DNA from 2 places in the Paenibacillus sp. S-12 genome. Region 1 is predicted to be linked to the other one. Evidence: riboswitches for the same ligand, from Rfam matches in the RefSeq annotation. Region 1 holds a riboswitch; the other holds the start of a gene.
The links. A riboswitch is a leader RNA that binds a small molecule or an ion and turns the genes downstream of it on or off. The one in region 1 is predicted to bind glycine.

Region 1 (14,986 bases):
ATTCAAGAACATTATAATGGATGGCAATAGATTGTCGAGCAAGCGGCTCTAAGCTAATCTCGAGCTCGCTCTGTTCCCATACGATAAGCTCTTGGGATGGAAGGAAGAAGCGGAATGTGGCCCGGTCTGATAGATGGCTCTCAAAGTCAATATAAGCAATGCCTTGCCTTCGATGGTACACGCCGTCATTTGGCAGCTTCATTTCCACTTTGGCTGGGAGCTTGGGAAGAACACCAACACGAAATTGCGCAGCTTTTCCGTTAATGAGCAGCTCTGTGCATACAGCAGGGCTTGTTTTCCATTTACTCAGCTCTTCCTGCAGTTCCTGGACATCGAACTCAGCTGTTAAGCAGACATCTCCTATCACATCAACAGCAGAATGCCAATCAAAATGAATATTGCGATCACTTACGCCCCGAAGTTCAATGTGAAGAGGCTTCTGCGTCTTATTGACAAGACGATAACGGATCGAGTACGTTCTTCCGCAAATAAGAGCAGAAGAGTCAACCTCCGCTGCCAACAAATAATCGTCTGTCTCAATCAGCCTCATCCCTCGCCCTCTGCGTTCAAACTCAACTCGGAGTCTCTTGCCGGACTTTCCCCATTCATAAGCATAGTAATCGAAGCCATTTTGTTTGATTCCGTCGGGGGTTACATTAATTTCGCGAATGGAATCTTCGTACCAATCTAGCTGCTCAAAATAGGGAGCAAGTGCTTCGGTGCGAACGACGGTCGGGATAAAGTTCATGAGATGTGTAGTATCGTCACGATCTTCCCAGAAGAATCCGCACTTTTTATACAATGGGACTGCCTTGGTATTACTCTGCCATGTGTAGAGATCCAACCTCGGCCAGCCTAGCTCAATCGTATCCTCAACGGCTTTTGTAACGAGCAGCTTGCCGATCTTTTGACCGTGATAATCAGGATGTACGTTCAATAGCTGCACATAGAGTGCTCCTGTATCTTCCCGATACTCGCATATTTTGCAATACCCTACTACCCGTTCTCCATCAAGTGCCAGGTATAAGGCAAGAGTATCCGTGTTCTCCTCCTGCTGCCTCACCTGCTGTGCAGTCATTCTCGAGTTTCCGCCGCCGAATGATTCATTACTATCATTCCACATCTCGGCGATCGCTTCTGCTAATTCAGGTCGATATTGCTCTAATCGAATAGTACGAATCATGCCGCATCCTCCCAAGCAATACAAAATTAGTTTCTTGCGCGAATCATGATGCCATAATATGTCATCACCAATTATGATTATATCATCATCATCGTGGATAAATGTTACATTTGGAGGATTGCACCCTTGATGAATCCATGGGACAACCTTGGAGGCAGCGAGTATTGATTTAGTCTTCATAAGCGGGATCACTTGGGGGAACAAGGGCAGGATTCGGACAGCATAACCAGAAGTTAACGCGAGTTTCAGAGACACCCTGATTTTACCTTTTCGATAAGCTGCGGCGGCTCATCACTTATTGTATGTCTGACAGTTAGGGAAGCTGCACATATACCGCTACTCTACGAGAATCAGCGAGCGGGAAGCGAAGACTTGATTACATGCTAAAAAACCCGCGGCTTCGCGGGTATCTTTATGTATTGGGCCAGCGGCACACCTTACAATTGTGCCCCTGGTCTCATTACATGTCTTTTTCTGTTTCTCGTTCGATGGTCATACGATATTTCAATTCCGTAATATTCTGCTCCATTTTACGAACGATATCCTCGATGAACTTCACATCAACAGAAGGACCCTTGTTGAGGGATTCATCACGTTCACGGTGCATCATCGAAATCTTGTTCGCTCGTTCTTGCAGCTTTAATTCCTTGTACTTCTCCAACAAATCTGAAATTACCGCATAGAATTGGCTATAGTCCTTAATGATATCATCAAGAAATGCATCTACTTCATCTGGATCGTATCCACGGAATTTGATTTGAAAATCCTTCTGATGAATCGTGAACGCGTCCAGCGTAATGCCCAGTTGTTCAAACAATTCTTTTTGATGGTCATATTGCTCGTTCTTATTCTCTTCCATCTCTGTTCCTCCGTTCCATGCCAATCAGATCAAACTTCAATGTTTGATCGATTCTATCTAAAGAACACAGTATCAGCACTAACCGAACATTTCAAGTGTTTCCTTGTAATCTGTAAGGAAATGGCATAATGCCCGCATTATCAATCTTCCCCATATAGGAAAATGCCTCAGTCTCTCTCGCAGAAACTGAGGCAAAATGCTGATTCAGTTAAGATACAGTATCGTTCTTTCTCGTTGCAGAACGATTGGCATCTGCTTGCTCGAATGCTTCCCCACTGAACTCTGTATCCGTGTTATTCTCAGGAACAGGAAGCTTATTCAGCTTCGTCGTTTGAACCTCAGCTTTTGTTGCATGATCATGAGACGGCTTGTTGTTCATTGCTGCCCCTCCTTTCCTAACCTAGGATCGAAGGTTATTATGTGCATGTACAAGCTTTCCCATTCATTTAGAAGGTATGGCTGACGGCTTGCATCTTTTATTTCACAAGCTCACCATGAATGGGCTGACGCGTATGTTCTTGAAGGGAAATTTCAATAATTTGAGTAAGCAGTTCACTGTAGGATATACCCGCCGCTTGAGCACTCTTTGGCAGCAAACTATTTTTCGTCAATCCAGGAAGAGTATTCACTTCGATCACATACGGAACTCCTTGGTGAAGAATCATATCAATACGTGCATATACGCTGCATTGTACTGCCTCATACACACCAAGAGCCGTCCGACGCACCTGCTGCAAAATTGATTCAGGTAGCTCAATTACGACTTCATCCGCACCGCCATCCTCATATTTAGAGGAATAATCGAAAAATTCCCCCTTAGGCTTAATAGATAAAACCGGAAGCATTTGCCCATTCAAAATGGAACATGTTATCTCGTCGCCTTGAATATATTGTTCTATCAGTATCTCTGTGTCGTAACTGAACGCTTCCTGCAGGGCTGTCTCTAGCGATTCAGCATGATGCACCAACTGCACGCCAATGCTTGAACCACCTGCATTAGGCTTGATGACTAGCGGGAATCCGAGTGCTGCGCCAATTTGGTCAACATCGTATGCTGAACCAGCTTGCATCAAGAGCCAATCAGCAGTTGCGAAACCTTCACACTTTACAATCTTCTTTGTTAACAGCTTATTCATGCACAGACTGCTTGATAAAATGCCGCTGCCTGTATAGGGAATACCAAGCGTATCAAGCGTTCCTTGGATCGTTCCATCTTCTCCGAACGCACCATGAAGAGCAAGCAGCGCAACATCAATACCTTTCACTTTATCAATCAGCTCTGCCTTGCTGTTCAATACGATAGGCACAGCTTGATATTTTCTATCTAAGTTCTTGATCATTTCCTGACCTGTCATAAGTGAGACGTCTCGCTCCGAAGATACGCCCCCCATAATGATACCAACCTTCATCTGTTACCCCTCCTGGATGATTTGCTTTATAACATTCCCGATTATTTGGGTACCCCGCTCGATATCCGCTTCTGAAACGCGTGAAAACCCAATACGGAAGGTGTTTTCCCCTCCCCCATCCGTAAAGAAGCGGCTTCCTGGCGTAAATAAAACACCCTTCTTCTGACATCTGCTTAGAACTTCTGACACATCAACAGACGCATCTAGTTCAATAAACAAATGAAGACCGCCGTCACCCCATAATTTACGGAATGGAATATGCCGCTCGCAACTATGCACAGCCCATTCGTACTTGCGTTTATATACGGATTTTGCCTTTTTTAAGTAAGACTCGAAATGTCCATTGTGCAAATATTGATAGAGAACAGCTTGATCCAACGTTGAGGTATGAATCGTTCGTGCGCGTTTCATACTCACGAGATAGGAAATCATCTGCTCATCTGCGATTATCCAGCCAATTCGCATTCCGGGAAATAATATTTTAGAAAAGCTCCCAATATAGATAACATGATTAGCTCCTCCAGCGCAGGCAATAATCGGTGCAACATGTGCGCCGGAATAACGCAGTTCCTCACTAAAACCGTCTTCGATTACAGGAATGCCGTGCTTTGCGAATAGACGAATTGCATTCATCCGCTTGCTAGGAGACATTACGACGCCCGTTGGGTTCTGGTAGGAAGGGATCAGATAAGCCAAATCATAGGGTCTCTCCTCTACTGCAGCGGCCAATTTCTCCATGTTCACACCATCATGCTCCATTTCAATGCCATCGATATCAAGACCGTGCATCTTGAACAGCTTAATCGCACTATGATGGGTTGGATTCTCGCAAATGACACGCCCATGGCGCTTCTCAATTGCAGAGAGGACAATGTCCAGCCCTTCGGTGAATCCATTCGTAATGAGCATATCTTTGCCTTTCATGTCGATGCCCTTGGACTCCATATATTGCTTCAACTCTTCAATAAGCGGCTGATAGCCCTGTGCATATCCGTAATTGAGCATGATTTCGCCTTCTGCCGCAATTCGGTCTACTAAGGCCTGCTTTACATATTGAAGTGGAAATAACGATTCGTCAGGCGCAATGCTCATGAATGAAATCATGCCGCGCTCTCCGCGTACACCATGTTTCATCGCATCCATGCGCTCAGCGATTTGCGCCTTTTCACTCATTCTCTCGTTCCAGTTCATATTTGCATCGATTGTGTTGGATCGCTCTGCAGGTGAAGCATAACTGCCTTGGCCGGGAATCGAATAAATAAGTCCTTCATCAGCCAGCTCTTGATAAGCTGCGATTACTGTATTGCGGCTTACCCCCCATACATTGCCAAGCTCCCTTGTCGAGGGTAGCTTCTGATCAGCCGTCAGCCATCCGCGATTAATAAGCAACCGCAAATAGTCTCGAACCTGCAAATATGCCGGTTTCCCCGGGATAAGCTTAAAGTCTTGGAACATGTGCTCAACTCCCCCTTCTTATCTTGGCACATTCCAATCCGATTGAGAAGAACCACATTCAGGTTATTTTCCAGCAGATGCGGTTCTTAGGCGAAGAAGTGGAATCTCGTACACTACTGTAGTACACTAGTACTGTTAATCCAGAGCGATTTGGACGAACACTATAAAGCAACACGCATACGATTATCATTGACTACAACATTGGAGTGATTGCTTGTGACAACGTTACCATTGAATGAACGCGGAATTCCAGCTAGCCGTATTGTGCTTGGGTGCATGGGGATGGGTGGGAGCTGGGATGCTGAGCCGTATACGAAGGAGCATGTCAAACATGCGGAAGCCGCGGTGGAAGCTGCGCTTGAAATTGGCATTAACATGTTCGACCACGCGAATATATACGCTCGAGGAAAAGCCGAGCAAGTATTTGGCGAGGTACTGAAAGCGCAACCAGGCTTGCGCGAGAAGATCATTATTCAGTCGAAATGCGGAATTCGTTTTGCTGAAGGTGATATTCCAGGTCGCTACGATTTTTCGAAATCTCACATATTAGAAAGTGTCGACGACATTCTTGCCCGCCTAGGCACCGAGTATTTGGACATTTTGCTATTACACCGCCCCGACCCGCTAATGGAACCGGAGGAAGTCGGTGAAGCGTTTAATCAATTGAAAAAATCCGGCAAAGTACGGAATTTCGGCGTATCTAACATGAGTGCCGGTCAAATTCGACTCCTGCAATCATGCTGCGATGAGCCATTCGTAGCGAATCAGTTGGAAATGAGCCTTGCCCGCTTCGGCTGGCTGGATGCAGGCGTTCACGTGAATCAGGCTGCTTCTGCTGACGATACCTTCCCAGATGGAACGTTAGAGTATTGCCGAATGAATGGCATCCAAGTTCAATCCTGGGGTCCGCTTGCGCAGGGCTTGTATTCTGGACGCAAAATCGACAATGAACCCGAGTCGGTCAAAGTTACCGCCAACATTGTTCAGAAGCTTGCTTCCCAATACAACACAACTTGCGAAGCGATTGTGTTGGCATGGTTAATGAGACACCCTGCTCAGATTCAACCTGTAATCGGCACGGTAAATCCAGACCGCATTCGCGCATGTAAAGATGCTCTTCACATCACATTGACACGTGAAGAATGGTACTCTCTCTATGTAAGCACGAGAGGCCGCATGCTGCCATAATCCTAAATTATCTTGCAATGTAGCTGCTTACTGAAGAAGCGGCATCCTTCTGGATGTCGCTTTTTTTATGCCTTGATTTTTTATAGACAATATGAAGAGTTAGTGTTTGATGTAATTTCACCCTTGACAAATATTTTTATTTGTGTTATAATTGAATATTTTACAATTGATAAAACTCTCCATTCATGATAAAACAAACTATGCTTAGACATAGTGCCAAGTCTCAATCACAATGGAGGGCTATAGACAATGATCATTGCACCAGGAGTCATGATGTTAGAATTGGAATCTGAAGGTATCGGAGGAGCATTAGCGATTCACCCTACCCTTGTGTGGGATGAGCATTGTGCTGTACTAATCGATACAGGCATGCCAGGCGATTGGATTCGCATCCAGCATGCCATGCGAGAATCCGGTGTGCCGCTGGATCGTCTGCAAGCGGTTCTGCTTACCCACCAAGATCTCGATCATATCGGCAGTCTGCCTGATATTATCGCCTCCAAAAACGGATGTATCGAAGTGTTAGCTCACCAGGAGGACGCTCCCTATATAGAAGGCAAATATCCGCTTATCAAGACAAGCCGAGAAGCGCTGGCGAGCGTACTACCGCTGCTGCCCGAAGAACAGCGAGCTGAAGTATTGGCCATGTGCAATTTGCAGCCTTCTGCTAACGTAACACGCTTGATTGCGGATCATGATCTTCTTCCTTACTGTGGTGGAATTCGAATTATCCATACTCCTGGTCATACAGCAGGCCATGTCAGCATCTATTTGGAGCGCAGTCGCATCTTGATAGCCGCTGACGCCATGACAAGTAATAAAGGGATTTTGCACGGCCCCGTCCCGCATACGACGCTGGACATGGGAAGCGCAATCCGCTCACTAGGCAAGCTAACAAAATATCCGATTGACGCGGTTATCTGTTACCATGGCGGGCTGTCCAAACAGAACATACATCATCAGATCCTGCAATTGTCACAATCTTCGATCACGTAACCATAATAAAAGGGACATCTAACCTGCGAACTTCGCCGTTAGATGCCCTCCTATTTACTTTGAAAATCAACACATCATACTTTTCATATTTGATAGTGTAAAAACCATTTTCTTCAACCTCACTGGTTCCTATTCTGACTATAGATGGTTCTATCTCCTCAATAAACCTCCTAGTCCGTTATCTGCAATTCGATCGTAGTTTTACGATTGAACATTATGCTCAATTATTTTGATCTAACTTTCACATGGATCAAATGTCATGTATAATTGGGTAATAATGGGGTAAATGGAGGTGTATCATGATCGCACGGCGACTCGCAATTGGTCTCATTTTCGTTATTCTCACTGTATTGTATACATCTATTTGGCAAGGCGGAGATGCCCATATCCTATTCAACATTAACTGCTATTTCGGTTTGGGGCTTTGGGCAGTTGGTTCACTCTTTACTGGCGCATTCAATGATAACACGAAGCTTCGATTTAATATGGGCCATATCCCTGACGAAGACCATCGAAGAAATTTTAAATTTAGCGGCACAATGTTTGTAACGGGGCTGCCGAGTATCGTAACATGTATTTTCATCTATGTTGTTGTTCTATAATACGATACGCTCTAACCAGCATTAAATAAGAAAAGAGGATGATTGCCAATTCAATGCGGGCACATCCTCTCCATGTACTATGGATATTCCATTTGCTTCGATCAATACAATTAATAGTGTTATAACTTATACATATACCTGATTCAAAAATTGCTCGAGCCTTTCTTTCACCTGGGGCCATTCCTCATCAACAATGCTGTACACATTAGAATCACGAATATACCCGTCCTCCATCACCCGATGACGCCGCAATCTCCCTTCAAGCACGGCTCCTAACCGTTGGATTGCCCGATTTGAGCGTTCATTGCGTACATCCGCCGTCAGCTGAACACGAATCGTATGTATCTGTTCGAAGCAATATTGCAGAAGCAAATATTTGCACTCGGTATTGATGCGGGTACGCCATACTGATGGATGATACCATGTACCGCCAATTTCAGCGTAGCGATGCAAGACGGACATATTCATAATTCTCGTTGCACCAATTATTCGCCCAGTAAGCTGATCAATGACAACGAATGGATACTCGATCCCCTTCTCACGGTTCAGAACAGCATCATGAATCGTCCGTTCTGCATCTGCAAAACTGCGGATCGTGCGCGGCAAGTAATGCCATATATCTGGATGAGACGCTGCTTCATATAAATCTTCCGTATGTTCAGGAAGCATAGGGATCAGCTTAGTACTGCTCCCCGTCAGCTCGAACAATTGACTGTTCATTCGTATCCATTCCCCCGAAGGTCTGATAGGTATGAAGTGCAATCTGCAACTTATTTATGTACTGTTGATCATGACTCGAACACATAAATTGAATTGTTGGGCTTGTTGTCTGATCTGATAGCTGATTCAACTGCTTCTCTTGCAACACTTGGGCTAACCGCTGCACTGTGCCTTGACTCCCGTCAATGAGCTGGATATGATCAGGGACTATTTCTCTCAAAATGTGCTTATAATAGGGGTAGTGCGTACACCCTAACACAATTGTACCGTACTGACTCAAGTCAATCCCAGCAAGCTTCTGTGCAAAGAAGTCTCCTATCACTCCCTTATCAAAGTTTAATTGCTCGCAATATTCTACCAATTCCGGCAAAGGAATCGAATCAACAATATGTTCCTCATCAAGACGAGTGACCAGTGTATGGTATTTGTCTTGGCTTAACGTTAAGGCTGTTGCAAATACAAGTACACGCTTGCCGTTATTGCGATTCATTTCTACTGCCGGCTTGACTGCGGGCTCCATGCCGATAATCGGAATATTGTAATTCCGCCGCAATTCAGATGCTGCGATACTCGTTGCCGTATTGCACGCGATTACAAGCGCCTTCACATGATGCTGCATGATTTCCTCAACAGCAGATTGCACATGACGCATCACTTCCTGCTGCGACTTTGTCCCATATGGAACATGAAGCGTGTCTGCATAAAACAAATATTGCTCTTGTGGCAGCTGCTTCATAGCCTCAGCCAATACCGTAATACCACCCATTCCCGAATCAAAAAAAGCGATTGTCATTCCACTCACCTAGCATTCTATTTAGCATTGTAACGTCTGGTTGTCGATGCTTCTATTGTACTCTTTTTCGGCGGCGAATCCTATCGAAACTTCTCACTTTGTGGATGAAAAAAACCTGCTGCACCAGCATTATACCGATACAGCAGGTTCTACGTACACAACCCATTGATCCTTCTATTATTAGTCAATCAGCTTCGCATATTGCTCAGCATTCAGCAGATGCTTCACTGCTTCCGCAGCGCTGCCTTCCACTTCAACTTCCGCAATCCAGCCGTCTCCGTATGGACTGCTGTTCACAAGCTCTGGCGACGCTTCCAATTCATCATTTACCTTCGTAATCGTTCCAGATACCGGACAGTACAACTCAGATACGGTCTTCACAGACTCAATGGAGCCCATGCTGTCCCCCGCGGACAAGCTGGTTCCTACTGAAGGAAACTCGATGAATACAATGTCTCCCAGTTGAGCCTGCGCATGATCTGTAATGCCAACTCGTACTGTATTGCCTTCTATGGCGATTACCCATTCATGCTCTTCACTGTACAGCAATCCATCCTTCACTTCACTCATGTCAACGCCCCATTTCATTCATAATGTCATTCATTAGGCCGTCTATCCATTAGAGATCATTAAAATGGGCAGAGAGCGGCCTAGCGCCTTGTTCTCTGTCCTCGGTACCTGAGAGATCCCGTTCCAGCACAATAGTGGCAGAACTTACCCCTTTGGTGGCAACTAAATATGCACTCTCCAGAGCTGCGTCAGAATGGCGGTTATTGTACCTGAGAGATTCATTGCCAATCGGCAGCTGGCAACTTGCTCCTTCGGTGTTGACAATCATCATTGTCAAACTCTCCCGACCTTCCTCGTTCGCAATTACGATTTCATTTGGGTAATTATAACAACCTTAGATTATTGCAAGATACGTACGATTGTCAATATGACAAGCAGTGAAATCGAATGTGAAGAAAATATCAATTGACAAAGTGTGGAAGGCTCAACTAATGTAGAGATGACAGTTGAAAATGGCGAATGATGGTAAAGGGAGAGACTGCTGAGACATAGCAGCGCCGAAGGAGTAAGCCGTAAGACGTGAATCTCTCAGGCAAAAGGACTTTTACCGGACGCATCTCTGGAGAGCACTGTAATTCACCAGATCGAATACAGTCACCCAAGGGGAAAGCCGATGATACATGCGGAAGCAGACGAATCGTTTGCAGCATTCGGCGACACTCTCAGGTACAAAGGACAGAGCGAGAGACGAAGAGGATAACACATCCACTTTTCTTTCGGCTGTCCTTTTTTGTTCGCATACCAATGGTTTGTCCAAATAAGCGTATCGAGGTGATTTCATGAGTCAATTGAAGAGAACGCCAATATTCGATCAATATTCAACATTTCCCGGTGCACGCTGCATTGACTTCGGCGGCTGGGAGCTTCCTGTTCAATTTATCGGTATTCAGCGGGAGCATGAAGCTGTGCGCACACAGGCAGGCTTGTTCGATGTTTCCCATATGGGTGAGTTTATCGTTAGCGGCCCGGCTTCCCTAACGTTTCTTCAACAGATGACAACGAATGATGTATCGCGGCTTGAGGACGGGAAAGCACAATATACGCTGATGTGCTACCCTGACGGAGGAGTCGTCGATGATATTCTCATCTATCGGATGAAGAGTGACCGATATATGCTTGTTGTCAATGCCTCCAACATCGACAAAGACTATGCATGGCTGCAGAAGCATTTGATTCATGGCGTGACCTTGACAAATGTATCGAACCGCACGGCACTGATCGCCCTTCAAGGGCCGAATGCCCAAGCTATTCTCTCTACCGTATCAGAAGCGCCTATTGATTCGCTTGCACCTTTTCATTTCCTAACGGATGCACAAGTATGCGGCGTGTCAACTCTTCTATCCCGCTCTGGCTATACGGGCGAGGATGGATTCGAGCTCTATTTGTCCGCAGAAGATGCTCCGGGGGTATGGGCTGAACTGCTTCGTGCCGGTGAATCATTCGGCTTGCTGCCAGCAGGGCTGGGGGCAAGAGACACGCTGCGCTTCGAGGCACGTCTGCCGCTCTATGGACAAGAAATTACCGCTGATATCTCACCGCTTGAAGCTGGACTCGGACGATTCGTCAAGCTGGATAAAGGCGACTTCATTGGCCGTGTTGCACTTACGAAGCAAAAAGCTGATGGCCCAGCAAGGAAGCTGGTAGGAATTGAAATGATTGATAAAGGCATTCCCCGCTCTCATTATCCGGTGCTTGCCAACGGGCGCGTAATTGGTGAGGTCACAACTGGCACGCAGTCGCCAACATTGAAGCGCAATTTAGGACTTGCCTTAATTGAAACCGCTTTTTCAGAACTCGATACCGAGGTTATGGTAGAAATTCGCGGCAAACAGTTGAAAGCCCGCGTTGTCCCTACCCCATTTTATAAACGAAATCCGATCCCTGCCAAAGGAGCGAATCCATCATGAAGCATCGTTACATTCCAATGACGGAGCAAGATCAAGCCGACATGCTGCAGCAGATTGGCATCTCTTCCATGGAAGATCTGTTCCGCGATATACCAGCATCCATTCGTTACAATGGTATGCTTCCTATGTCCGAACCACTAGATGAAGCAGCCATGATGAAGCATATGAAGCAGTTGGCTTCTCGCAACGCAGACAATGAGAGCCACACCAGCTTCCTTGGCGCAGGAATATACGACCATCATATACCGGTTGTCATTCAGCATCTGGTCTCCAGATCTGAATTTTATACCGCATACACGCCTTATCAGCCTGAAATCAGTCAGGGTGAGCTGCAAGCAATCTTTGAATTTCAGTCCTATATTTGCGAATTGACAGGCATGGCTGTTGCCAATGCAAGCATGTATGATGGCGCAACAGCAATGGCCGAAGCAGGAGCACTTGCTGTAGGCGCAACGAAGCGCAAGCAGATCGTCATATCGAGCACCGTACACCCAGAGGCAAGACAAATTGTTCGCACGATGGCACGAGGACTGAATGTTGAAGTGGTCGAGATCGGTTATAAAGACGGCGTAACTGACCTTGCACAACTTGAGCATGCAGTCACGAACGAGACTGCTGCCGTACTTATTCAGTCACCGAATTTCTTTGGCTGCATCGAAGATATCCGTGCAATCGAACCAATTGCACATGCGCACAAAGGTTTGCTCGTAATGAGTACGAACCCGCTAAGCCTTGCTCTTTTGGAGAGCCCTGGCAAGCTCGGTGTCGATGTATGCGTCGGAGATGCGCAGCCTCTTGGTATTGCACCTTCATTCGGCGGGCCAACATGCGGTTTCTTTGCGGTAGCAGAACCGTATATGCGGCGAATTCCTGGAAGGATTGTTGGTCTGACCAAAGACTTGGATGGCAAGCGCGGCTTTGTCCTCACGCTTCAAGCAAGAGAGCAGCATATTCGTCGCGAGAAGGCGACATCCAACATTTGCTCGAACCAAGCGCTGCTTGCACTTGCCGCTTCGATATACATGTCCGTTATGGGCAAAAAGGGAATGCAAGAGGTAGCGAAGCTGAATATACAGAAGTCTCATTATGCTTCTGCCCAAATCAACAGCAAACAGCAGCTTTCATTAGCTTTCCAAGCACCTTACTTCAATGAATTCGTAGTCCGTCTTCCAGAAGGAACCGATATGGATCGCCTGCACGGGCTGCTCCTTGACAAAGGATTTATCGGCGGCTTGGATCTGGGCCGCTTCTATCCTGAGCTTGCGGGACATATGCTCATTGCCGTTACAGAGAAAAAGTCCAAATCGGACATCGAACAATTTATCGACCTGCTGGAGGTGAGCTGCGTATGAAACCGGATCAAGCGCTAATTTTTGAACTAAGCCATCCTGGCCGCACTGCCTATTCCTTGCCGGAATGTGACGTTCCGGAAATCGAGCTTCAAGAACTCATTCCTGCTTCAATGCTGCGCAGTCAGGAGCCTGAGCTGCCTGAAGTATATGAAGTTGATGTGATCAGACATTACACAGCCTTATCACGCCGCAACTTTGGCGTAGATAATGGTTTCTATCCGCTCGGCTCTTGCACAATGAAATATAACCCAAAAATTAACGAGGATGCGGCAAGACTGACTGGACTCGCAGCCATTCATCCTTATCAGCCTATCAACACGGTACAAGGCGCATTGGAGCTCATGTATACGCTGCAGGAGGATCTTGCTGCGCTGACAGGCATGGATAAGGTTACGCTGCAGCCTGCGGCAGGCGCTCATGGTGAATGGACGGGATTAATGATGATTCGCGCCTACCATGAAAGCCGTGGCGAGCAGCGGACGAAGGTAATCGTACCTGATTCTTCGCATGGGACGAACCCAGCAAGCGCAACCGTGGCCGGCTTAGATACAATTACAATACCATCCAATGAACAAGGATTGGTTGATCTGGATGCGCTCAGAGCCGCTGTCGGCCCTGATACGGCAGCGCTAATGCTAACGAACCCGAGTACACTTGGATTGTTCGAGGAGCATATTGTCAAGATCGCAAGCATCGTGCATGAAGCAGGAGGGTTGCTGTATTACGATGGCGCCAACTCGAATGCGATTATGGGAATTACGCGGCCTGGAGACATGGGCTTCGATGTCGTCCATTTGAATTTGCATAAGACGATGAGCACCCCGCATGGAGGCGGCGGCCCTGGCGCTGGCCCTGTAGGCGTGAAGAGCAAGCTGATTCCATTCCTCCCATCCCCAACGGTGATGAAACTTGAGGATGGCTCATACGACTTCGATCATGGTTCACCATTGTCGATTGGACGGGTTAAGGCCTATAATGGGAACTTCGGTATCCTCTTGCGTGCTTATGTCTATATTCGCACTTATGGCCCAGAAGGTCTGCGCCGTGTATCCGAATGCGCCGTGCTGAATGCCAACTACATGATGCACCGTCTATCTCCTTATTACGATATTCCATATCCAGGCGTGTGCAAGCACGAATTTGTCATGTCCGGCAAAGGATTGAAGCAATATGGCATTCGTACGCTCGATGTTGCCAAGCGCCTTCTCGACTTCGGTTTCCATCCGCCAACCATCTACTTCCCGCTTAATGTAGAGGAATGCATGATGATTGAGCCTACGGAGACAGAAAGCAAGCAGACACTGGATCGCTTCATTGATGTTATGATTCAAATTGCACAGGAAGCGAAGGAGCAGCCTGAGCTGCTGTTGAATGCTCCTCATTATACGGATGTAAAACGATTGGATGAAACACAAGCAGCACGAAAGCCAGTATTGAACTGCGCGTGTAATTAACTAGCAGCGAGACCAATATACAAATGCCCCGAGCGCCTGCCGACAATTCGGTACGGCCACTCGGGGCATTTCTTCATTAGATGAAATCTATCTCATGATCTTTCCGGTTATTTCTTCGCTCGGCTAACATAGAATTTAATCTTGTCACCCTTCTTCGCAGCTCCACCAGCAGGAACATCTTGCTTAAATACTTTACCTGCTTCCTGCTCATCAGTGTTCTCGAGGACGTACTCATATTTCAAGCCGCTTGCGAGAATTTGCTTCTCTGCATCTTCTTTCGACAGCCCTACTAGATTAGGAACAGCAACCTCACCGGACTTCGGTGGTTCGGTTGTCTGATTCGTGTTCGGATCTGGCTGTTGGCCCTCAGGATGCTGCCCATCCACAGGAGGCGTCGTCGGATCCGTCGTTGTTCCTGTCTGACCATCCTGGGTACCGTTATTCGTAGTTCCCGAATCCGTTGAATGATCATCAGGTTTATTCTCTTGTGTTGTATTT
Region 2 (14,986 bases), 150 kb from region 1:
AGGGTTCTGATTTTGCTTCTCATCTAAGTTCATATGATAAGTTCAAATCATACGCAGCGCTTGTGATATAATTATTGCTGCAGATTATAAAATGAGGAGTTGATCGTCATGCAGTATCGTCGTCTCGGCAAGAGTGGATTGAAGGTATCTGTGCTTGGATTAGGAACTAATGCATTCGGCAAGCGTGCAGACAAGCAGGCTTCGACTCGCATCATTCATCAGGCATTAGATTATGGCATTAACTTTATTGATACAGCTAATATTTATGCGGGTACTGAATCTGAACGTATTATTGGAGAGGCGCTCTCAGGAGTCAGGCATAATATTGTGCTCACAACGAAGGCCGGGTTAATTCGGGGGGAGGGGCCAAATGAGAGGGGTTCATCGCGTTTTCACTTGCAGCAGGAATTAGACAGCAGCTTAAAGCGACTGAACACCGATTATATCGACTTGTATCAAATACATACTTTCGATCCGCATACTCCGCTGGAAGAAACGCTTAGAACGCTTGATGATATGGTTCGTTCCGGCAAGGTTCGATATATTGGAGCATCGAATTATTCGGCTTGGGAGCTTATGAAGGCAATAGGCATTAGTGAGCGGCTAGGCCTCAATCGTTATGTGTCCATGCAGACGTGCTATTCATTGGCCGATCGAACCCCAGAGCAGGAGATGGTTCCACTTTGCAAAGATCAAGGAATAGGGATTATTCCGTATTATCCGCTTGCAGGGGGAATTCTGACCGGGAAATATCGTATTGAAGAGCAAAGGCCGATAGGATCAAGAGCAGATACTGATCCAAACTTCCACCGATTTTTCAATAAAGAACGTTTCGCGTTAAGTGAGCAGGTGAATGAATTGGCAGCTGGTGCAGGATGTACCCCAAGTGCACTTTCACTAGCTTGGCTCATGCATCAGCCTTGCGTCTCGACCGTTATTGTAGGAGCGACGAAGGTGGAGCAGCTACATGACAACATAAACAGTGTTGATGTTGAATTGAAGATGGAGCAATTGGATCGGTTGGATCAGATAAGTCGTCCATTCCGATTCGGTGAACCGTTTGCGGCTTATCGATTGCCTGAATAATTCGGGCTCAGGAACTCGTCTCTATTTTCTAGAGACGAGTTTTTTATATCAATGGGACTGACCCCATCACAATATGGAAAACTGTACCTTTTCAATGAGGCGCATTATTTGTAATCTTGAACACGAAAGAAACGGCGCCGTCAAGGCGGTTCAGATATGAAGGGGGTTAGCTTTGATTTATGGTACATTTACATCCAACACTTGATCTGTCAACAGAAGAACAGATGGAGTAAGGGAAATATGCGATCGATCAAATCTGTCATTATCTTAAACATACGGATGAGGTAAACGTATCTCCCGAGTTAAACCCAACAGAAATTGTACAGTATGCGGAGCAAATCGATTTCCACAACCCAGTTACACCGAAGGAAGCTGTACATTACATTGTAGAAGGGTTGCGGAGATATCAGGTACATACGGCACACCCGGGATATTATGGCTTGTATAATCCGCGTCCGAACTTTATGGGAATCGTGGCAGATACGATAACGGCAGCCTTTAATCCGCAGCTGGCTGTTTGGAGTCATGCTCCTCTGGCAGTTGAAATTGAGAACTATGTATTGCGAGAGTTCGCTGTGCGATTCGGCTACCCGCGAGAAACGTCAAATGGAACATTTACGACGGGAGGAGCAGAAGCTAATTTGACAGCCGTACTTACAGCTCTCTGCGATCATTTCCCGGAATATACAACAAAAGGGCTTGCAAGCCTGGATAAGCCCCCTGTAATGTATGCTTCAAGTGAGAGCCATCATTCCTTAGTAAAAGCGGCTCGTGCCTGCGGATTGGGTACGGATTCTATCCGAAGTATACGATCGAATGCATCTTTGCAGATGGATGCGGAAGCGCTAGCCCTTCAAATACGGCAAGACCGCGAAGCTGGCTTTGCCCCTTTTTTGATTGTGGCTACGGCTGGAACGACAGGTGCAGGGGCCATTGACCCGATTGCGCATATTGCGGAGCTGGCTGAACAGGAAATGATATGGCTGCATGTTGATGCAGCGTATGGCGGTGCTATGATATTGGCGCCAGAATTGGCCAATTGGCTGCAAGGAATTAATAGGGCAGATTCCATTACATTCGATGCACATAAATGGCTGTCTGTACCAATGGGAGCAGGTATGTACTTCACCCGTCATCCCCATATATTGCAGCAGACCTTCCGAATGACAGCGGACTATATGCCCAAGGAAGGCACCGAATTGGAGACGTTTGATCCATACACCCATTCCATTCAGTGGTCACGCAGATTTATCGGGCTGAAGCTATATATGTCGCTTGCAACGGCGGGATGGGAAGGGTACCGGTTACTCGTACAACGACAGATTGAGAGCGGCAATTTTTTGCGGCAGGAGCTTGAACGATCGGGATGGTCGATTATGAATGATACGATAATGCCAGTTGTTTGTTTTAATGATCAGGCAGCATTAGCAAATCATGATATGGATTTCGTGCGATTCATACATGAGAAGGTACTTGCTACAGGCAAGGCATGGATCTCGATTTTCACCATACAGGATACCCCGGCGCTTCGTGCTTGTATTACCAATTTTGATACGACCGAACAGCATATGAAAGAATTGATTCACCTACTGAACGAGGCTCGGCAGGAGTATATGACGAAAATTCCATCCTATAATGGGATGATTTACTAAGCAGTTCATATTGCTTAATTCGATGAGGTCAACTATAATGTAACCTACAACTTTATAACTGGATGAAGTTTGCGGGAGATAGACAACACGTCTAGCCGAAGGGGTAAGCTCTCAGGCGCTTGGCATACCGAGCAGCAATTGCGAGTATGTATAAGCAGGACCGTAAATGGACAGGACTCTGGAGAGACTCCATCATTGGGGCACCGAAGGGGCAAGACGAATCGCATTGATCGAATCGTTAAAACTCTCAGGTAAAAGGACAGGGATGCAGATGCAGAGGAAACATAAGTTTTATTTGGGTTGTATTATCATGTTCCTGGCGAAAGCTTTTTTAATTCTGCACGCATGTCCCCAGAGTCAAATCATACGATTTGGCTCTTTTTATTATTCAAGACGAGGGGAAATGATTTTGCAATGATTGAACATTGGTTAGACAAATTGAACAGTTTCGTATGGGGGGCGCCGCTTCTTATTTTGTTGGTAGGGACGGGGATATTACTCACAATTCGTTTAGGTGTCCTTCAATTGTTTCGCTTGCCGCTTGCCTTGAAGCTCATATTTAAGTCAAAAAACGAGGGGGCTGGTGATGTATCCAGCTTCGGTGCGCTTGCGACTGCACTTGCCGCCACAATCGGAACGGGGAATATTGTTGGTGTTGCGACTGCAATCAAGGTAGGGGGACCAGGTGCGTTATTTTGGATGTGGATCGCTGCTTTCTTCGGAATGGCTACCAAATATGCGGAGGGGCTGCTAGCCGTTAAGTACCGCAATATTGATGATAATGGACAAATACTCGGTGGGCCAATGTACTATATTGAGAAGGGCTTAGGCATGAAATTCAAGCCTTTGGCTGTGTTCTTCGCCATTAGCGGCGTGCTGGTCGCACTTCTTGGAATCGGTACCTTCCCGCAAATTAATGCGATTGTTACCTCTACTGAGACGAGTCTTGGTGTGCCGGCAATTGTAACTGCGGTCATTGTTACAATTGTTACTGCCCTTGTTACAATCGGGGGGATTCAAAGTATTTCGCATGTGACGACTACGATTGTTCCTGTTATGGCTATCATTTACTTTATCGCTAGCTTCGTCGTGCTCATCACGTTTGCGGATCAGATTCCCCATGCAATGTCCTTAATATTCCATGGGGCATTCAATGCGACTGCAGCTGGAGGAGGTTTCCTCGGCGCCACGGTTATGATGGCGATACGCAACGGAATCGCGAGAGGGGTATTTTCGAATGAATCCGGTCTCGGAAGCGCACCGATTGCTGCAGCAGCTGCCAAGGTGAAATGGCCAGCCGAGCAAGGTCTTATTTCGATGACGGGGACATTCATTGATACGATTATCGTATGTTCGCTGACCGGCTTAACCTTGATCGTAACCGGAGTCTGGAATGGCCCTATGGAAGGTGCTGCTTTGACACAGGCTGCATTTGATGCAGCATTGCCATATGGTTCCTTTGTACTCACGCTATGCTTGATATTGTTTGCCTTTACGACAATATTAGGATGGAACTATTATGGCGAGCGCTGCATGGTTTACTTGTTCGGCGTGAAATCGATCCTGCCTTATCGGCTTGTCTTTATTGCAATCATTGGTTTTGGTGCATTTATAAAGCTCGATATGATATGGAAGCTTGCAGATATCGTAAACGGGTTGATGGCATTGCCGAACTTGATCGCACTGCTTGGGTTGTCTGGCGTAGTCGTTCATGAAACGCGTCTGTACTGGAAACATAAAGAGACGGAAAAATAAATGTTTACATGTAATACTGGTGAGAAAAAGCTGGCAAATGACACGAAAGTGAACATTTGCCAGCTTTTTTTTCGCGAAAGGAAACTTTTTGCCAATCTTATGCATCTAATTAACAGCTAGTCGCGTGTATGGGGTAAAGAAGGGAGAAGAAACGGCTTGTATACCGATATAGAAATCGATATAGAGACAGATGTGAGGTTGGCTAAGGAAGGAAATAAAGAGGCTTTCATTCGTCTCATCAAGAAGCATGAAGTCCAAATGTACAATATGGCCAGATCCATTGTCAGAAGGGATGAAGACTGTGCGGATGCAATGCAGGAAGCCGTGTACAAAGCTTACCGTGCGCTGCCAAGCTTAAATCATCATGCCTACTTTAAGACATGGCTTTTTCGTATATTGATCAATGAGTGCAATATGATCTTGCGGAAGCAGGCTCGTGTTATTATGTTAGCGGAGCTGCCGGAAATCGGAGAGGCTCCTCCGGAAATCAGTGATCGTCTTGATTTGCGTCAAGCGATTTACCGGCTTGAGGAAGTATCTCGAAATATTGTTATCTTGTTTTATTTTCAAGATTTGCCCATGCATCAGATTGCTGAAATGATGGACATGTCCGTCAGTGCGGTAAAGACCCGGCTGCACAGAGCCCGACATACTCTTGCAGATTGGCTGGATGACTCTGTAGAAAGGAAGATGAACGGATGAAACAGATACAACTGCCTATCGAGCAGCAGCTCGAACAACTTAGAGAACCATATAGGAATGAGCTGCCTGAATTCATTCGCAGCCGAATGGATCAGACGTATCATATCATTGAAGACATGCTTCCATTACGGAATCGGCGAAGACGGGCGAGCCGATGGCTGCGGCGAATGTTGATATCAACGGCAGGTGTCGCAGGACTCGGTGTTGTGTTGATTTTTTCAGGTCTTGCCTCTCCAGCGATTGCCCAGACATTGAAGCAGATTCCTCTGATGAACAGTGTGTTCAAGCTGGTTGGGGATCTTGGACTTCAATCTGCAGAGGACAAAGGGATGCTTACTTCCGTTAATCAACGCGTTACCCACAAGGATGTAACATTATCGATTTCGGAATTGATATATGACGGCAGCCGGCTCTCTATTGTACTAAGCAGAGAGGATAAGGAAGGAACTGCGGACTCTTTTTTTCAAAAATGGAACAAGCAGCGAATGCAGGGAACTCAGGGGAATAGTATCGATTTTTACATGCAAGACAAGCAGATAAATACATCAATGGGTCTGCAGCCAGGGGGAGAGCATGCTCCACATTCGATTATTGTTACGGCCTTGGATTCAGCCGATCTGGAGCTTCCTGATTCATTCGAGATGAAAATGGTTGTGTATTTAGCGGATGTTGATCAGAAATACGAGTTCCGCTTCCCGATTAAGAAAGATACTGCCCGCAACATCATTTTGAGAACAGCAGAGAAGAAATTGCATGATTCGATAAATATGAGTATAGATCGCGTTGAAATGACCCCCATCACAACCCGCTTGCTCGTCGGTGTCCACGGGGTAAGCGGAGACGAAGATTATCATAGCATGCTGGAAGCAATACCGGACAAATATAAGGTGGATGATTTCCTCAATCTCGAGTTCGAAATCGAGGATGAGCAAGGAAATCTACAAAATGCGATTGCAGGAAATGCTTCAGGGGAGGGTAAAGGCATGATCTTTTCTACGTCATATGAGCCCTTCAAGGCAAAGCCTAAGCTGATCGTTATTAAACCATTTATTAGAAAAGGCTCGGATAAGAACTATATCCCAGAGCTGGAGTTCAGAATACCGGTCAAATAAAAATTGCAATCTTCGACCTTTCCCGTGTAACATAAATACAGATGGATAAATACCACTGAAATCTTGCACTTCAGTCAGAGGAGAATCGGCATAATGGAGATCTTGAATCAATTGGAACCAGGAATTCGAGAAATAGTGAAGCAATTTATTGAAGCAGGACGTCCTTCTGCAAGACTGCAGAGCTTCAATGAACGACGTCAAGGCTATTTGGACTCAGTTGCGCTCGCTGGTGCAGCGGAACCCGTAAGTGAGATCACGGATTGCACGATCGATTCTATCCCTTTACGCATATATCGTCCTTCGCACGAGTCGGATCTTCCCGTCATGATTTACTATCATGGCGGATGTTTCGTTAGTGGTGATTTAGAGACGCATGATCGCCAGCTCAGAGCGCTGGCTAATCTAGCGAAGATACTGATAGTAGCTGTTGACTACCGCTTAGCGCCAGAGCATGTCTATCCTGCTGGACATGATGATGCTTATAAGGCTGCGCATATTGTACGAGAGCATGCCAAGTCGTGGGGAGGAGACCCGAACGAGATTACATTGGCTGGCGACAGCGCGGGCGGACATATAGCGTTAATTACGTCCTTGCGGCTTAAGGCTCAAAAGGAATGGATGCCCACCAGACAAGTCCTGATTTATCCAATGCTAGACGCAAGCGGTTCCAGCAATAGCTATCAACGATACGGAGATGATTTCGTTATTACTCGGGATACGCTGCTTAGCGGGTTTGAAGCTTATCTGCGAAATATTCCAGTTGATCATCCGGAGGCTAGCCCGCTTCTGCGTAACGACTTGGAGGGACTACCTTATACGCATATTCTGCTTGCCGAATTCGATCCATTAGCAGATGAGGGAGAAATGCTGTATCGGCGGCTGCTAGAAGCGGGTGTTGGTGCGGAATGCAGGAAGTACTACGGAGTCAATCATGGTTTTTTCCAGCTTGCCGGTATAAGCGGCGCTGCACGGACCGCAATCCATGACGTTGCCTCTCTTATAAAACATGCTCATCAATAGAATGATGGATCAATGAAAAATAAAACAGATAAATAAAACAGACATATAGAATATAAGATATAAAAAGGTGAAATGAGGCCTGGCTTCGTACAGCGGCAAGTAGAGAATAGAAGATAAAAAACAACAGATATATGCCGCTGTACAGCTGGGTTACGGAATGAGAGGATTGCGATAACTCTTTTTCCACTTCCGAATCTTCGTCCGAAATGATGTGAACGGTGCAACAGAATTAATATGAATCCAGCGAGCCATCGGCCAATTCGGCTTGTCTCCCGTCCATTTGCGCATTCCTTGCGTAAATAATTCCTCTTCACTGCAACCATCAATCCATTTTATCCATTGTTTCACCGTCTCCTTTAGTTGAAAGCGTAATTCTGTTAAAGAGTATGGTGAAGATGCATCATAGAAAGATTGATATAAAGCCCCCAGTTGATTCCACTTGTATTCAGGAGAAGGCATTTGAACGATTTCTCCACTCTGTTCCTGTTTGTCCCACTCCATCACCAGATTCAGCCAGCCCAATTGGTAGGCGATAATTTCAGCAGGAGTTCGATCAACCCCCGTTATTCGGATGTCCCTTACATGATCCTCAATGTCATGATACTCCTTGTCGAGAAGCCCGTATCTTTTGTGAATTTCATCGATTAACGCAGCCTTGCTTGTATAACGAATCGCGGTCATGAATTCAATTCCTCCTTCACTTTCCTATTATTCATAGTATGCCATAGAGAACATGACAACAGTATGTCAACGATTGCAAACCATGATGAGGCGCAGCTTGAAGCACTGCTATTCGGTTTATTTCAAGGATGAGTGGGGGGTCATGGAGTTTAGAAAAAATCCACAATCGTCTATGGAGTGAATCTCAACGGGCCTGATAGAGTAAAGACAGCAATATGAAAATATAAGGTGAAGATGCTGGTTCTATATCTTTAAAACAAGATAGAAAGGTGCCTGCATAAAATGAATAAATGGTGTGCCACATTAAGCGCGGTCATCGTATTGGCGTGCTCATTATTGGTATACAGGTTTGTTGAGGATACATCGATAGAGAAGCAGATCGGCGCTCGCAGCCAATTGACGCTTCTCGATGCACTATATGTTGGCATGTTCGCGGCAAAGAAATGGAATCCCGAAGCCGTTCCCCTTTATTTGACAAGCGTGGATGACGATTTAGGAGAAGCAAGTGGACAAGAAGGAACGAGAGGCCGTTGGAACTTGCAGGTTGCTGCTCCAGGAGTCCAGCGCGCTGTTGTTGCTATTCGATATGGAAAGGTTGAGAGGATCATAACCGGAGTAGGGCCTTACAGACCTGAATATATTGTAGCGGCTGATCGGGTTAAAATCGACAGTACGACTGTGGCTGACCAAAGCAAGCGGGCAAGCAACCTGAAGCCTGGCAGAGGATGGGCAAATGGATATCACTTTATTCTTCAGGCCGTTGAGGGAGTTCCAATGATTACAATTGTTGGACGAGATGAACACAATCAGCTGAGGCAGATTGATTTTGATGCAGGGACAGGGAGGATATTGTCCGAATAAGGGGAGTGGTTCAGATGAAAAAATGAATGGCGACCATTATGATCTCAACTGCGCTACTTTCTACCGGTGTACCTTCAGTGAAGGCGGATGCGACATATGTAAATGAAGATTTTACCGCCTATACAGGGGCATCTGGGGATAACAAGCCTGTATTTGCAAGTGGCAAGGCTGCTTACATTGGTGGTGTTGCTGTACATCCGACTTCTTGGGGGACAGGGAACTGGAACAAGCCTGTTTATCCGTTCGGAACGATGATTGTACTCAATAATAACGAGCATATTACGATTCCTGGCGGAAATGTCCTGAATACATTTATTGTAGAAGACACAGGCGATCTGAAGAATACGGGCAAACTTTCCTATCGCTGGATTGATGTTTATTTCGGGAAGTACAGCGCGGCTAACCATCAGGCTGCAATTAACTTTGGTAAGAAGAAGTTTAGTTACACCGTTATTTCTTAATTCGTGGAATAGGATATTACCAAGCTTCAGCATTTCTCCGTATAAGGGTGAAATGCTTTTTTTCTATTTTCAAAAACAATCTTGCCTATGACGTAACGTCATGGTGTACATTGATGGTAATAGGGCGAGAGGAGATGTTCGAGTGAAACACATGTATACTGTTAAGGCTTTTGCAAAACTCACGGGTGTAACCGAACGGACGCTTCATTTTTATGATCGAAAAGGATTGCTTGCACCCTCCAGCTACAATGAACATGGGCATCGTCTCTATAGTAAGGATGACATTCCCACTATGCAGAAAATTATTACGTTAAAATATTTGGGTTCTCGTTGCAAGAAATCTTGGATTACCTTGCGAACCATGATTCACATCAGATACGCGATACATTGCAAAAGCAGAAGGTTATGCTGGAGAAGAAACGCGAAGAGCTGGATTATGTAATCAATACGATAACACGGGTTGAGCGGATCATGCAGGATGAGGAGCTGGACAGTGATCTGTTATTAGCGATTATTCACTCGATTCATCATGAAAAGAAGCAAGAGGAGTGGCTATCAGCGCGATTACCCAAATCAGTGATCGAGCATGTCCTTCTACAGCATCTTTCCCCTCAGGAACGGCTCGAATTTGAAAGGGAGATGCTTACGATTGTGAATCAATTGCAGTATTACTGCAAGCAAGGTATATCACCAGTTGAAGAAGAGGTTCAGCGTGTAATCGAGCACATGATTAGCAGTATGAATGAACGTATTGCACCACATTATCAGCAGAAAATCGCAGAAATCGATCTGAATGATCATCCCCAAATAAATGTGTCTATCTTCTCCAAGGAAGTAGAGGAATATATCAAAGAGGCCGTCAACCGATTTGAAGCAAATCAATTAAGCCTATCCCATGCAGAAAACAGGGTTTAGAGGAGGAGAGGCGTGTTAGAAGTGGGGGTATTGTTGTATTCACTATGTTTAATGGGAAAGGGGGTTGAAGATGTCTAGCATCGTGTCGGATGCACGCCGTATGTTCTATTTTTCAATTGTGATCTGGATGTTAAAGCCGTCTAAGGAGCGGGGAGAGCTGTTTCCGTATCATCAACACTCTCAGTTCAAAACAATGGCCATTTTTTTGTCTATTTTACTTGTAATTGAAGGTGTACTGTTTCATTTTCTCGTCTTAATGTGGAGTCAACTTGCAGCATGGCTCCTTTCAGCTATAAATATTTACGGACTGTTCTATATGATGGCATTGTATAATTCAGCGAAATACTTGCCTCACTTAATCAAAGGAAATCGGATCATTATACGCTGCGGCTATCTAAACAGTATTGAAGTGGGTTTGGACAATGTTGCCGAAATACAGAAAGCGAAAGAAATAAATATGGGTGAGAAAATCCCGAAAGATGTACACTATGCCGTCCTTATTTTTGATACTCCGCAATTTGAAATCGTACTCAAAGAACCTGTCGAGACAAAGAACTTGTTAGGGAAGACGATTTTAATCCGTTCTGTAGTGTTCAGATGTGACAATCCGGAAGCTATGCTGCTGAGGCTAAATCAAGGGATTCAACATACTGTTGAGGGGGGATGCATATAAGGTTAAATCATACATAAAGGGGAATAATTTGAACTTTTCTTATCGTTTATCCGTACTATATTTAAGTTTATAAATTGGGGAGGCGTCTAAGTGAAGAAAAGGTTATCCTGGTTGATGGCACTGTGTTTAATGGTAACCATGATTGTTCCGACAAGCGCGTTAGCTGCGAATGCAAAAGCGGACTTGAATTACGCGGCTACCAAAAAAGCAGCGGCCGAAAAGGCAAAGCTCCTGACGGAATCATTCGGCACAACAAGTGTACAGTATGCGCTCATTGATCATGGTAAGATCGTTGTATCCGGCCAAGTTGGAAAAAATGATGCATTGGGAAAAGTTCCTCTTACAAAAGACACCATATATGGAATTGGATCAACGAGTAAGGTGTTCACCGCTGCAGCCGTCATGAAGCTCGTTGATGATGGCAAGGTAAGCCTAGATTCGCCTGTTGTGCAGTACATTCCGGATTTCACGATGAAGGACGAACGCTATAAAAACATTACAATCCGGATGCTGCTTAATCACTCCTCTGGGTTGAGAGGCACTACGATGGGGAGTGCCTTCTTGCTTGGAGATAACGACTCGCAAGCTCATGATACGCTGTTGAATCAACTGCAAAAGCAAACGCTAAAGGCAGATCCTGGCGCCTATTCTGTATATTGCAATGATGGGTTTACGTTAGCTGAAATTGTCGTAGAGCGAGTCAGCGGCATGAGCTTCACCGAATTCCTTCATAAATATTTTACAGAACCGTTAGCAATGAACCATACGAAGACACCATTAGATCAGGTTGATTCCAAAAAATTCGCTGGAATATATCATCCGGCCTTTGAAGGACAACTCCCGACTGAAAATACGAACCTTATTGGTTCAGGCGGCATATATTCCACGGCTGAGGATCTTGTTCGCTTCTCGCAAATTTTTACGGGACAAAACGATAAAATCTTGTCTTCTGACTCTGTCAAGGCAATGCGTGCGGAAGAGTTCAAAAAAGGAATGTGGCCCGAAGGTGATGCTGACACAACACTCAACTATGGTCTTGGCTGGGACAGTGTGGAGCTGTATCCATTTAACAGCTACGGGATTCAAGCGGAAAACAAAGGCGGGGATACATTTATGTATCATGCATCACTTGTCGTGTTGCCAGAACAGAATATGGCAGCTGCGGTGCTGTCATCGAGTGGAAGCAGTATGACCAATACGATGCTGGCCAACGACATGATACTGCAAGCGCTGAAGGAGAAGGGAACGATCAAGGAGTTCAAGGCAGCAAAATCATTCGGCAAGCCTGTCAAGGCTTCAATGCCGGCTGATGTCGCAAAGCATTCAGGCTATTATGCAGCAAATGATCTTATTATGAAGGCAGCAATAACGAAGACAGGCGAGTTGTCTATTCGTTACAACCAAATGCCGGGTATGCCAGAAGAAAAGTATGTATATACCGCTGACGGATCGTTTGTAAACGCTGAAGGGACGGCAAAGGTTCGATTTGTTACGAGAGATAACGGACGCACTTATTTATGGGCAAGCTCGTACATGAATAGGCCAGGGTTCCCTCAAATGGCCGTGTCTCATTATTCAGGCGAGAAGATTACGGGAAATGAGATTTCCAAGGAAGTGGACGCCGCCTGGGCGAAGCGTACCGGGAAGAAGTATTTTCCGGTTACTGAAAAATATAATTCTGCTTTTTACTTGCTTGTGGATAGCATAAAAATGAAGAAGATTGACGGTTTGACTGGTTATGTTGACGGTAACGAAATTCTAGGGCCAGATTCAGCAAGCAATCCTGTACAAATCCCTGGAATGAACGGAAGAGACACGATGGAGTATAATTTCATTACGAATGATGGCATCGAATATTTAGACAGAGCTGGGACATTGTTCGTATCTGAAGATACGCTGAAGCCATTTTATCTAGGCTCGCAGTCTACGGTAACGATTCAAGAGAATGGATATGCAAGATGGTTCAAGCTGCCTGAAGCAGCTGCTGGCAAGAAGCTGACAGTTACATCAATGCCTAAGCATGCTTCATTTACGGTATACAATGAGTTGGGTCAGCCCGTACAATATATGATATCGTCGGCAGCTAAAAAAGGAATTGAGCTGCAAAGCAGCGGCACGATTGTATTCGCAGGCGAAGCGGGAGCAAAATTCGAAATCAAGATGAACTAGGGGACTTATAGCTTGGTAATCATTATACAAATATATAACTTAACCAATACAAAGCCGCTGGTGTGACTCCAGCGGCTTTGTTTGTTGTAAGACTAAGAAATTGTTGTTTTGCGGATCATGATGAAGGATAGTAAAGAGTAGAGAAGTGACAAGGCGAATAAGCAAGAAGCAAGTTGCGCAGCCGAATGGCTGCTGAACCACGTAAATATGCTGCCCCACCAGCCGAAAGATGTGCAGAGATAACTGAAGATGGAGAAAATGACAAGCATGACTGGGAACAAGATGAACATTCCCATACGGCCATAACGACGGAAAAATATAGCAGTGACAAACCCTAAGGAGCAAAGATGTATAGCTGTAGCGAAGTAAGTCCACCATTGTTCAAATAGACTGCCGTCTGTAAGATACGGCAGGCTAAAAAAATGGAAATTCGCGCTTAAGCTATGTGTAATGCTACTTTCACTAATGGACAAAAGCATTACAATCGTGGCAACTGTTACGCTGGATAGCAGGAGCATCAAATTGGTTCCAAAATAGTAGTCTGTTCTGCGGATGCTAATGCCAAATGCGAAGGGAAAAGTTTGAGTTACGGCTACGATGCCGAGGACTAGTAGATAGATAAAAATGGAGACCATCCCACCGCTGTAGTATCCTTGTTCCGGTTTCAGCAAATAGCCGACCAACACATTAATCAGAAAACTAGGTAGCAATACAAAACACCACGGGGCAAGAAACCATAGTATGTGATCCTTGCTGTACATTTTCATAACGGTTGTTACTCGATTCATCGCGACTCCACCGCCTTGCGATCAGATTTTCTTTTTGTGAGGTGAACAATAAGCTGCTGCAGGGATACTGTTGAGAGATCAAGGCCTAACGATGCGGCTTGTTCCTGGATATGAGGAGTTAGATTGTCAAGTACGGTTGCAGACAATAGTCCGCCTAACGGCTGGCGATTGATGATTGTATGGCCAGCGATGAATGACTCGACAAGTTCTCTCTGTCCAACGACGGAGTAGGCACGGCCTCGCAAAGCATCACTTTCCTCATTCAAAAGGATCTTGCCCCCATCAATAACAATCACATGCTCTAAAAGTTGACTGACTTCATCAATTAAATGTGTGGACAGCACGATCGTTCGGGGGTGCTCCGCATAATCCTCAATCAAACGGTCATAGAACAAATTACGCGCTGCTGCATCCAGTCCAAGGTATGGCTCATCGAAAATGGTCAGCGGTGCCCGACTTGCCAATCCAATAATAATGCCAACGGAAGACAGCATGCCGCGTGACAGCTTCTTGATACGCCTCCTTAAAGGAAGATTGAAATCATACAGCAGTTTGCTTGCCAATTCCTGATCCCAATTCGGGAAGATGGAAGGACAGAGACCAATGACATCAATGACTCGAAAGCTGTCTGGATACTTCTGGCTTTCTTTAATGAAGCAAATCTTGCTCAAAACTCGATTATTCTCATAAGGGGCTTCTCCGAACACAAGCAGTTCACCGCTTGTTGGAAATAACTGTGCCGTCATCATATGCATAATCGTTGTTTTTCCTGCGCCATTGCGCCCAAGCAGGCCATAAATTTTGTTAGCTTCGAGTGTAAAACTTACATCGTGTACGACAGTTACATCACCGAATGACTTGGTTAATCCCTTAACTTCAGCAATGGTTCTCAATTCGTCCGATCTCCTCTCTGAATCATGTCTGTTAATTGTTCCTTGGAAATGCCAAGCTTCTCTGCTTCGCGAATCATGGATACCACATACTGTTCGTAAAAAAGTTCTTTCCGCTTTTCCATGAGTTTTGCTCTCGCTCCTGTCGCTACGAACATGCCTATCCCACGCTTTTTGTACAAAATGTTCTCATCAACCAGCAAATTAACACCCTTGGCCGC

Region 2: linked by a shared signal. The riboswitch ahead of NO352_RS08865 (alanine/glycine:cation symporter family protein) and the one ahead of gcvT (glycine cleavage system aminomethyltransferase GcvT) in region 1 are both predicted to bind glycine.

What each region holds. Positions count from the first base shown of each region.
Region 1 is NZ_JASIUF010000008.1:133,964-148,949, reverse strand. Features, by position in the region: gene NO352_RS08250 (GNAT family N-acetyltransferase) at 1-1,183, opposite strand, end outside; gene NO352_RS08245 (DivIVA domain-containing protein) at 1,644-2,042, opposite strand; gene NO352_RS08240 (hypothetical protein) at 2,251-2,421, opposite strand; gene NO352_RS08235 (D-alanine--D-alanine ligase) at 2,519-3,451, opposite strand; gene pdxR (MocR-like pyridoxine biosynthesis transcription factor PdxR) at 3,455-4,906, opposite strand; gene NO352_RS08225 (aldo/keto reductase) at 5,123-6,094, shown strand; gene NO352_RS08220 (MBL fold metallo-hydrolase) at 6,344-7,090, shown strand; gene NO352_RS08215 (DUF5316 family protein) at 7,390-7,692, shown strand; gene NO352_RS08210 (GNAT family N-acetyltransferase) at 7,819-8,412, opposite strand; gene murI (glutamate racemase) at 8,372-9,205, opposite strand; gene gcvH (glycine cleavage system protein GcvH) at 9,386-9,775, opposite strand; glycine riboswitch at 9,963-10,071, opposite strand; glycine riboswitch at 10,235-10,329, shown strand; glycine riboswitch at 10,333-10,456, shown strand; gene gcvT (glycine cleavage system aminomethyltransferase GcvT) at 10,555-11,682, shown strand; gene gcvPA (aminomethyl-transferring glycine dehydrogenase subunit GcvPA) at 11,679-13,034, shown strand; gene gcvPB (aminomethyl-transferring glycine dehydrogenase subunit GcvPB) at 13,031-14,488, shown strand; gene NO352_RS08180 (PASTA domain-containing protein) at 14,596-14,986, opposite strand, start outside.
Region 2 is NZ_JASIUF010000008.1:287,523-302,508, forward strand. Features, by position in the region: gene NO352_RS08855 (aldo/keto reductase) at 109-1,086, shown strand; gene NO352_RS08860 (pyridoxal phosphate-dependent decarboxylase family protein) at 1,482-2,738, shown strand; glycine riboswitch at 2,907-3,011, shown strand; gene NO352_RS08865 (alanine/glycine:cation symporter family protein) at 3,153-4,493, shown strand; gene NO352_RS08870 (sigma-70 family RNA polymerase sigma factor) at 4,650-5,195, shown strand; gene NO352_RS08875 (DUF4179 domain-containing protein) at 5,192-6,307, shown strand; gene NO352_RS08880 (alpha/beta hydrolase) at 6,401-7,327, shown strand; gene NO352_RS08885 (ClbS/DfsB family four-helix bundle protein) at 7,478-8,008, opposite strand; gene NO352_RS08890 (hypothetical protein) at 8,291-8,869, shown strand; gene NO352_RS08895 (hypothetical protein) at 8,896-9,330, shown strand; gene NO352_RS25110 (MerR family transcriptional regulator) at 9,482-9,772, shown strand; gene NO352_RS08900 (hypothetical protein) at 9,736-10,245, shown strand; gene NO352_RS08905 (hypothetical protein) at 10,316-10,918, shown strand; gene NO352_RS08910 (serine hydrolase domain-containing protein) at 11,009-13,087, shown strand; gene NO352_RS08915 (hypothetical protein) at 13,180-13,875, opposite strand; gene NO352_RS08920 (ABC transporter ATP-binding protein) at 13,872-14,768, opposite strand; gene NO352_RS08925 (GntR family transcriptional regulator) at 14,765-14,986, opposite strand, start outside.